DNA from 3 places in the Serratia sp. LSHTC3 genome. Region 1 is predicted to be linked to each of the others. Evidence: predicted binding sites of a transcription regulator. Region 1 holds the regulator's gene; each other region holds the start of a gene.

Region 1 (3,281 bases):
CGCCGCCGGCTTTGGCTTCCACCACTTCAGTGCCGGCGTTCTGAATACGTTTGGTCAGATCCGCCACTTCCTGATCGGTGAAGCTCACGCCAGGGATCTGCGACAGCAGAGGCAGGATGGTCACGCCAGAGTGGCCGCCGATCACCGGCACGTTCAGTTCTTCAGGCTGCTTGCCTTTCAGCTCGGCCACGAAGGTATTGGAACGGATGATATCCAGCGAAGTCACGCCGAACAGTTTGTTCTTGTCGTAAACGCCGGCTTTTTTCAGCACTTCCGCCGCGATGGCGACCGTGGTGTTAACCGGGTTGGTGATGATGCCGATGCAGGCTTTCGGGCAGGTTTTCGCCACTTGCTCAATCAGGTTACGCACGATGCCGGCGTTAACGTTGAACAGGTCAGAGCGATCCATGCCTGGCTTACGGGCCACGCCGGCGGAAATCAGCACCACGTCCGCACCGTGCAGAGCCGGAGTCGCGTCTTCGCCGCTGAAGCCTTTGATTTTAACTGCGGTTGGGATGTGGCTTAAGTCGACGGCAACGCCTGGGGTAACGGGGGCAATGTCGTAGAGAGAGAGTTCAGAACCTGAAGGAAGCTGGGTTTTGAGTAGAAGGGCGAGGGCCTGGCCGATACCGCCAGCAGCACCGAGAACTGCAACTTTCATCCTATACTCCTTTATTATCTTAAATATATAAAGCGCCGTGAATGTGTTGGTTACGGACCTTAAGTTATTACACCTTTCAAAACAATAAATTAGCCAATTCTTGCCTGCAGGTGTAATAAAATGGCCGCTGTCGCGCCCATTTTAGATTAAATCGCTTACGCATGAAGGGCATAGCGCACACTAATCAAAAATAGTGCGAGGTTATTCACGAGCAAGTTAACCGGCCGTTACATTACACCCTTACGCAACATCAGAACAACATCATTTTAATAACATTTTATTTACCAGCGCAGGCCGATTTTCCGTCGTCAAAAGGGCATATTCATCGCGGCCGGATTTTGTTAAAATGCCGCCCTTTCCTCGCCGTCCGGTCATTTTTATTTTCTTTGGGGCGGCCTTTGTTGCATAAAAATTCATCTATATGCATAATCATGACTTCCACTATCAACATTCCACGGTGCAAAATGCGTAATCCCGCAAAACAGGAAGATCTGATCAAGACGTTCAAAGCGTTATTGAAAGAAGAAAAATTCAGTTCTCAAGGCGAGATCGTTTTGGCGCTGCAAGAAGAAGGCTTCGAAAACATTAACCAATCCAAAGTATCGCGCATGCTGACCAAGTTCGGCGCGGTACGTACGCGCAATGCCAAAATGGAAATGGTGTATTGCCTTCCTGCCGAACTCGGCGTGCCGACCACCACCAGCCCATTGAAGAATCTGGTGCTCGACGTCGACCATAACGATGCCGTCGTGGTGATCCACACCAGCCCGGGCGCCGCACAGCTGATCGCCCGCCTGCTCGACTCACTGGGTAAATCCCAGGGTATCCTCGGCACAATTGCCGGCGACGACACGATTTTCGTCACCCCGTCCAACGGCTTTACCGCTCAGAAGCTGCATGAAGCGATCCTGGGCGTGTTCGAACAAGAGCTGTGAAACCTGGCGCTAACAAAGTGCGGCTGTAAACCGCATTTTGTTAGCGCTTCTTTAACCCTCGCGTTACCTTCCCAGCCTTCAACCGCGTTTAACACTGCTTTTTTATCCCGCAACAACACATTTCCATGACATCTCCATGTAACCAGCAGTACCCACTGTGATCTTCCGCACTTTTGGTCAAAATCACTTACCTTATTGAAATTACATAAATTTAACATCAAAAGATCGTTTTATGAGCGTTTTTTATTCCTTACGGTTATAAAAAATAAGGATCATGAGGTTAAAGTTTCACTAGCAACTGTTAGCGAACTATTAATTTTTCGCGTTACTAGCTGTATACTCATTTTCGTGAACTGAATCACAGTTCGTTGGAACTGATAAAAGAATACGATGAGGTGAGATGATGAAAATTAAAGCTACCGTTGCAACCCTGAGCGTTCTGTCCATGCTTTCCTTTGGTGCATTCGCAGCACAATCTGTTGATGCAACCCAGGCCGCAAAACTGCAGCCCGCCGGTGTGATCACCGTGAGCGGCGTCGCCGCTGCGCCTTCCGACATTCGCCAGGCACTGTCCGACAAAGCCGACGCCAAAGGGGCGACCGCTTACCGCGTGATCGAAGCGCGCAACGACGGCAACTTCCACGCGACCGCTGAAATCTACAAATAAGTAACGGCATTACCCGGCAACGGGCAATACATCTCTGGAATCAAACGCTGTCATAACGGCCTTCAAGAATAAAAATCGCTGCCAAGCCCTTCCAGGCTGTTATGACCAAGGATCGCTATCATGAACATGAAAACTACTGTTGCTGCACTCGGTTTGTTATCCGTCATCTCCTTCGGCGCGTCTGCCGCCCAGTTGGTGACTAACGATCAGACCGCCAATCTGCAATCTATCGGCACCATTACCGTCAGCGGCATCGACGGCGCGCCGACCGACATTCGCCAGGCGTTGTCGGAGAAAGCCGACGCGAAAGGCGCGACCGCCTACCGCGTGATCGAAGCCCGTAACGAAGGCAACTACCACGCCACCGCCGAGATTTACAAATAACAACTCTGGGAACGGCTTTGCAGAGCTGATTACCCTCGTCACTGCCACTGCCGAGTTCTGACGCAAACGCCGATTTCCCAGAGACCCTCTCGTCGTCCTATCCGACGAACCCCGTTGCCCTCGCTCGCGAGGGCTTTTTTATGGGCGTAAAAAAGGCCGCGAATGCGGCCCTTAGGTTGGCTTATGCGGCTAAGCGATCAGTAGGTCACCTTCGGTTCCTGCTTTTTCGCCAGCGCGTCCAGCAAGCGATCGTGAATACCGCCGAAACCGCCGTTGCTCATCACCAGAATGTGGTCGCCCGGCTGTGCGGTTTTCACCACCATCTCCACCAGCGTGTCGAGATCCGCGCTCCAATGCGCCGGCTGCACGCAGGCATCCGCCACTTCCGCGACCTGCCACGGAATGTGGTGCGGCTGGAACAGGAACACTTCGTCGGCACGGCCGAGCGAAGGCGCCAGATCGTTTTTGCTGATGCCCATTTTCATGGTGTTGGATCGCGGTTCCAGCACCGCCAGAATGCGCGCCGTACCGCCGACCTTGCCGCGCAGCGCGGCCAGAGTGGCCAGGATCGCCGTCGGGTGGTGCGCGAAATCGTCGTAAACCGTGACGCCGTTGGCTTCGCCACGCAGCTCCA
Region 2 (3,281 bases), on a different contig from region 1:
CCGACGTGGCCCAATGCCGGATCGAGCTGGGTCACGACTGCGCTGCCGCCGTCCGCCAGGCTCAGGCCAACGGCGTTGATTTGGTGTTTAATCGCCCACGCCAGCAGCGTTTTGTTGGCGGTGCCGGCCAGCGCGCCGGTGATGATGTCGATCTGATCGGCCGGCGTGACGCGCAGGCCGTTCTTTTTCACCACCGGTAAAGCGAGCTGCTTCATCAGCTCGTCCACCACGCAGCCGCCGCCGTGCACGATCACCAGCGGACGCTGATGCTGCTGCCGGTAGCTGTCCAACGCGGTAAACAGACGCTCCAGCGCTTCTTCACTGTCTAATAACACGCCACCTAACTTGATAATTAACGGGTTCATTGCTGTTTACTCACGCTGGTTTAAAGGAGTGATTGGGTTTCCGGGAAGCCGAAACGGATATTCAGGCATTGCACCGCCTGCGCCGCCGCGCCTTTCAGCAGGTTATCTTCCGCCGCCACGGCGATCAGATGCTCGCCCTGCACCGCAAAACCGATGTCGCAGAACGGCAGCCCCACCACCGCTTTCAGCGCCGGCACGCCCTGGTCGTACAGCCGCACCAGCGGCTTGTCGTCATAGGCGGCATGATAGGCGGCCGCGACGTCCTGCGTGGTCACCCCGGCTTTCAGACGGCAGGTGATGGTTTCAAGGATGCCGCGCGGGAAATTGCCCAGGTGCGGCGTAAAGATGACCGGCACGCCAAGGTGCGCGGCGATCTCCGGCTGGTGCCGGTGAGTGAAAATACCGTACGGCTGCAGGCTCACTTCGCAGAAACTGGTGGTCATGCTGGCCTTGCGCCCGGCGCCGCTGACGCCGCTGGTGGCGTTGATCACCGGCCACTGATCCAGATTCAGCAGCTGTTTTTCGATCAACGGTTTCAGCGCCAGCTGCGCCGCCGTCGGGTAACAGCCCGGCACCGCGATCAGCTGTGCCTGTTTAATCTTGTCACTCTGCCACTCCGCCAGGCCGTACACAGCCTGCTCCAGCAGGGCGCCATGCTGATGTTCGAAACCGTAGTACTGGCTATAAAAACCGGCGTCCTGCACGCGAAAGGCGCCGGACAGATCGAACACCACGCAGCCCGCCGCCAGGAAGGCCGGTGCGATATCGTGGCTGACTTCATGGGCGGTGGCGAGGAACACCACGTCGATGCCCTGCGCCGCCTTGGCAACGTCGGTCAACGGCTGCAGCGGCAGATCGACGATGCCTTTCAACTGGGGATGGAGATCGGAAAGCAACTTTCCTGCATCTGCACTTTGCGCTGAAACCGCTAAAGCGGTTATGTTCATGTGTGGGTGGCGATTCAGGTAAGCCGTGAGCTCCGCTCCGGCGTAACCGCTGGCACCAACGATCAGCGTATTCAACATGTGGCCTTTCACCTTCTAAACTGACGTGCGGTCGCTTGCGACCCAGGTAACAGGGCTAGCCAGCGTTGTTGCGCCGTTCACCCACGGAGCCAGGCGTTGATGCTTTTATAAACATCCGGGCATCGGGTTCCCTTACGCTTCGGCTTACTGTATTTTTATTCAAAATAAATGCATGAATATTGATACTATCCTAACCAAAGGCTGTCAACAGTGAAGATGAAATTACCTCCATTTATTGAGCTGTACCGGGCGTTGATCGCCACTCCGTCAATCAGCGCCACCGATGCCGGCCTCGATCAGAGCAATGAGGCGTTAATCAACTTGCTGGCCGGATGGTTTGCCGACCTGGGCTTCCGCGTCGACGTGCAGCCGGTGCCGGAGTCGCGCCACAAATTCAACCTGCTGGCCAGCATCGGCGAAGGCAGCGGCGGCCTGCTGCTGGCCGGCCACACCGATACGGTGCCTTACGACGAAGGCCGCTGGACGCGCGATCCCTTCACCCTGACCGAGCACGACAACAAGCTCTACGGGCTGGGCACCGCCGACATGAAAGGCTTCTTCGCCTTTATTCTGGATGCGGTGCGCGATATCGACGCGAGCAAGCTGACCAAGCCGCTGTACATTTTAGCCACCGCAGATGAAGAAACGACGATGGCCGGCGCGCGTTATTTCGCCGCCTCCACCGCCATTCGGCCGGATTTCGCCATCATCGGCGAGCCGACCTCGCTGCAGCCGGTGCGCGCGCACAAGGGCCACATGGCCAACGCCATTCGCATCGTCGGCCAGTCCGGCCACTCCAGCGATCCGGCGCGCGGCGTCAACGCCATCGATCTGATGCACGAGTCCATCGGCCGCCTGATGGAGCTGCGCAAGACCCTGCAGGAGCGCTACAACAACCCGGCGTTCGCCGTGCCTTATCCCACCATGAACTTCGGCCATATCAGCGGCGGTGACGCGGCCAACCGCATCTGCGCCTGCTGCGAACTGCACCTGGATATCCGCCCGCTGCCCGGCATGACGCTCGACAACATCAACGAACTGATGCATCAGGCGCTGGAGCCGGTAAGCCAACGCTGGCCGGGCCGCCTGACCATCGAAGAGCTGCACGCGTCGGTGCCGGGCTACGAATGCCCGACCGACCACCGCATGGTGGCGGTGATCGAGGAGCTGCTGGGCACCCGCACGCAGGTGGTCAACTACTGCACCGAAGCGCCGTTCGTGCAACAGGTATGCCCGACCCTGGTGCTCGGCCCCGGCTCCATCGATCAGGCCCACCAGCCGGACGAGTACATCGACACCGCGTTTATCGAACCGACGCGCAAACTGTTGGGTCAGCTGGTCAATCACTTTTGCCGGCAATAAACCCGACATTTAACAGGGGAAATGCTTTATGCTTCCCCTAACTCAAAATAAGTAGAAAACGGCGAAATAAGCCGTGCTGATAACCGACGCGCCGTAATTAAATTTCAGAAAATGCGCCGATTTTGATGTTTTTTTGCTAAAAATAGTGTCAATTGACGATTGGACAGGAACGCGATGTGATCAGGCAGGCGGTCTGCGCCTGACGCGTGAAATTTATTTACAAGATAAAAATCATACAGAACTGGGTCAGGGGTTATATGAACGAACAATATTCGGCAATGCGCAGTAATGTCAGTATGCTCGGCAAATTGCTCGGCGATACCATCAAAGAAGCGCTGGGTGAGCATATTCTCGATCGCGTTGAGACCATCCGTAAGCTTTCCAAATCCTCACGCGCCGGCAACGAAGCGCATCGCCAGGAGCTGCTCTCCACCCTGCAGAACCTGTCCAACGACGAGCTGCTGCCGGTGGCGCGCGCCTTCAGCCAGTTCCTCAACCTGACCAACGTCGCCGAGCAGTACCACAGCAT
Region 3 (3,281 bases), on a different contig from region 1:
CGCTGGTATCGGGGGCGGCCGGTGATGATCGGCCGCAACGACAGCGCGCTGGGGTTATTCAATGGGGATATCGGCATTACGCTGCCGGATGAGCGCGGCGAGCTGCGTGTGCATTTCCAACTGCCGGATGGAAGCATCAAGTCGGTGCAGCCGAGCCGTTTGCCGGCGCATGAAACCGCCTATGCCATGACGGTGCACAAATCTCAGGGATCGGAGTTTGACCATACGGTGCTGGTGTTGCCGAATCACTTCCTGCCGGTGCTGACGCGTGAATTGGTCTATACCGCGATCACCCGTGCGCGTAAGCAGCTCTCGCTGTATGCCACGGAGGCGGTGCTGCTGCGGGCCATTCGTATGCCGACCCAGCGCCGCAGCGGATTGGCTGAACGGCTGCAGGCAACGGAATAAGCGATGAAGGGGCGCGGTAGCGGCCGCGCCCACAGGGATTACAGATCCGCCAGCAGAATTTTGGAGCGGCGTTGGTAGTTGTACAACGCCTGCTTCTGCATCGGCAGCACGTCGACCTCCGCCGGAGTGAAGCCACGCTCCTGGAACCAGTGGATGCTGCGGGTGGTCAGCACGAACAGCTTCTTCAATCCCATCTGCCGCGCCTGATTTTCCACCCGCTGCAGCAGCATCTCGCCGCGCGAAGAGCTGCGGTAATCGGGATGCACCGCCACGCAGGCCATCTCACCGATTTTTTCCTCCGGGAACGGGTACAGCGCCGCACAGGCGATGGTCAGGTTGTCGCGTTCGATAATGGTGAATTTGTCGATCTCCATCTCCAGCTGTTCACGCGAACGGCGCACCAGAATACCTTGCTGTTCGAGCGGCCGAATGAGCTCCAGAATACCGCCGATGTCGTTGATCGTCGCCCGGCGCACCTGTTCGGCGCTCTCCATCACGATTTGGGTGCCGATGCCGTCGCGTGAGAACAGTTCTTGCACCAGCGCGCCGTCCTCCTGATAGCTGATCAGGTGGCTGCGGCGCACGCCGCTGCGGCAGCCTTTCACCGCGCCGCGCAGGAAGCGCACGGTGCCGGAATGGTAATCGCCGCCTTCCTCCAGCTCTTCAAGGCGCTTTTGCGCGTCGTTGGGGAACAGCTCGGAAAGGATGTTGCCTTCCGCGTCGGTCACGCCCTGCGAGGAGCAGAAACCGATCATTTTTTCCGCTTTCAGTTTGATCGCCAGCTGAGTCGCGACTTCCTCCGAAGTCAGGTTGAAGCTCTCGCCGGTGACCGAAACCGCGACCGGGCCGATCAGCACGATGGCGTTGCTGTCGAGCTGACGGTGGATCGCGTCTTCATCGATGCGGCGAATGCGGCCGCTGTGGCAGTAGTCGATGCCGTCATCAACGCCCAGCGGCTGCGCGATGATGAAGTTGCCGCTGACTACGTTGATATGCGCGCCTTGCAGCGGCGTGTTGTTGAGGCTCATCGACAGCCGAGCGGTGATGTCGAGCTGCAGCAGGCCGGCGGCCTGCTTGACCAGTTCGAGCGTATGGGCGTCGGTCACGCGGGTGTGTTTGTGGTAGATCGGCTCATAGTTATGCTGAGCCAGATTGGCGTCGATCTGCGGCCGCGCGCCGTAAACCACCACCAGGCGAATGCCCAGGCTATGCAGCAACCCGATATCGTTGACGATGTTGGAGAAATTCTCGTGTTCGATGGCTTCCCCGCCGAGCATGATGACGAACGTCTTGCCGCGGTGGGCGTTGATATAGGGGACTGAGTGACGGAATCCTTGCACCAGCTCTGTACTACGTTCCTTCACGGCCAAACCTCTTTGCATATTTATACGATATTTTTGTATTTTTATTCTTTTATTGCGCCGATGGCAAGTGGGAAATCGTCATGAAGCGTGCGCTAAGGGCGCTAAATCGTTAATAAATTGAAAAACCATAAAAAGATTTTCTGATGACAGGGCTGGAATGATTGGTTAAAGTTTTCGGCATCCCCATTTCATTGGTGTTTTTTTCATCTGTTGTAAACAGCTATTACTGCCGGAGCCGCATGCCAAACGCTAATCACAATCTGGGCCGCCGTCGTTTATTACAGGGCGTTGCCGCCAGCTGGTTGCTGAGTGTGAGTCGTACGGGCTTCGCCGCATCATCGCACGTGATCGCCGTGCGCGTCTGGCCATCCTCCACCTATACCCGCGTCACGCTGGAATCCAACGTCGAGCTGAAATACAAGCAGTTCGCCCTGACCAATCCCGATCGCGTGGTGGTGGATATCGAAGGCGTTCACCTCAACAGCGTGCTGAAGGGCATCGCCGGGCAGGTGCGCGCCGACGATCCTTATCTCAAGCAGGCGCGCGTCGGCCAGTTCGATCAGAATACCGTGCGGCTGGTGCTGGAGCTCAAACAAAGCGTCAGCCCGCATATTTTCACGCTGGCGCCGGTGCCGGAGTATCGCAACCGTCTGGTGATGGATCTCTATCCGACCAAGGGCGGCAGCGGCGGCGAGGAATATGATCCGCTACTGGCGTTACTGGAAGATTACAACAAGGGCGATCTGGAGCGCACGCTGCCGCCGGAAGCGCCGCAGGCCGGCAAAGCGGGGCGCGATCGGCCGATCGTCATCATGCTGGATCCCGGCCACGGCGGCGAAGATCCCGGCGCGATCGGCAAGTACAAGACGCGCGAGAAAGACATCGTACTGCAGATTGCCCGCAAGCTGAGCGCCATGATCAAGCGCGAGCCGAACATGAAAGTGTTCATGACGCGTAATGAGGACGTGTTTATTCCGCTCAAGGTGCGCGTCGCCAAGGCGCGCAAGCAGCGCGCCGATCTGTTCGTTTCGATTCATGCCGACGCCTTCACCAGCCGCGCTGCGCGCGGGTCATCGGTGTTCGCATTGTCCACCAAAGGCGCCACCAGCTCGGCGGCCAAGTTCCTGGCGCAGACGCAGAATGCCTCGGACCAAATCGGCGGCGTCAGCAAGAGCGGCGACCGCTATCTCGACCACACCATGTTCGATCTGATCCAGACCGCGACCATCAACGACAGCCTGAAATTCGGCAAGGAAGTGTTGAACCGGATGGGCAAAATCAACCGGTTGCACAAGAATCGCGTCGATCAGGCCGGTTTTGCGGTGTTGAAGGCGCCGGATATCCCGTCGATCCTGGTGGAAACGGCGTTTATCAGCAACATCGAAGAGGAGCGCAAGCTGCGCACCAGCCACTTCCAGCAGCAGGTGGCGGAGTCGATTCTGGCGGGCATCAAGGCTTATTTCGCCAACGGCGGCGCGCTGGCGAGTCGATAACGGCAGGGCCGGGCGC

What was found. The regulator ArgR, encoded in region 1, controls arginine synthesis, uptake and breakdown. The targets are predictions, from matches to a motif close to ANTGAATAAAAATACANT.
Region 2: argC (N-acetyl-gamma-glutamyl-phosphate reductase) is a predicted target of ArgR. The motif match lies at 1,537-1,554, and genes of this name have one in related genera.
Region 3: argA (amino-acid N-acetyltransferase) is a predicted target of ArgR. The motif match lies at 1,805-1,822, and genes of this name have one in related genera.

The regions. Positions count from the first base shown of each region.
Region 1 is NZ_JBXUNP010000003.1:134,370-137,650, reverse strand. Features, by position in the region: gene mdh (malate dehydrogenase) at 1-661, opposite strand, end outside; gene argR (transcriptional regulator ArgR) at 1,126-1,596, shown strand; gene yhcN (peroxide/acid stress response protein YhcN) at 2,000-2,263, shown strand; gene yhcN (peroxide/acid stress response protein YhcN) at 2,384-2,647, shown strand; gene mpl (UDP-N-acetylmuramate:L-alanyl-gamma-D-glutamyl-meso-diaminopimelate ligase) at 2,845-3,281, opposite strand, start outside.
Region 2 is NZ_JBXUNP010000008.1:102,638-105,918, reverse strand. Features, by position in the region: gene argB (acetylglutamate kinase) at 1-365, opposite strand, end outside; gene argC (N-acetyl-gamma-glutamyl-phosphate reductase) at 386-1,390, opposite strand; gene argE (acetylornithine deacetylase) at 1,607-2,752, shown strand; gene ppc (phosphoenolpyruvate carboxylase) at 3,010-3,281, shown strand, end outside.
Region 3 is NZ_JBXUNP010000004.1:150-3,430, reverse strand. Features, by position in the region: gene recD (exodeoxyribonuclease V subunit alpha) at 1-408, shown strand, start outside; gene argA (amino-acid N-acetyltransferase) at 447-1,772, opposite strand; gene amiC (N-acetylmuramoyl-L-alanine amidase AmiC) at 2,012-3,265, shown strand.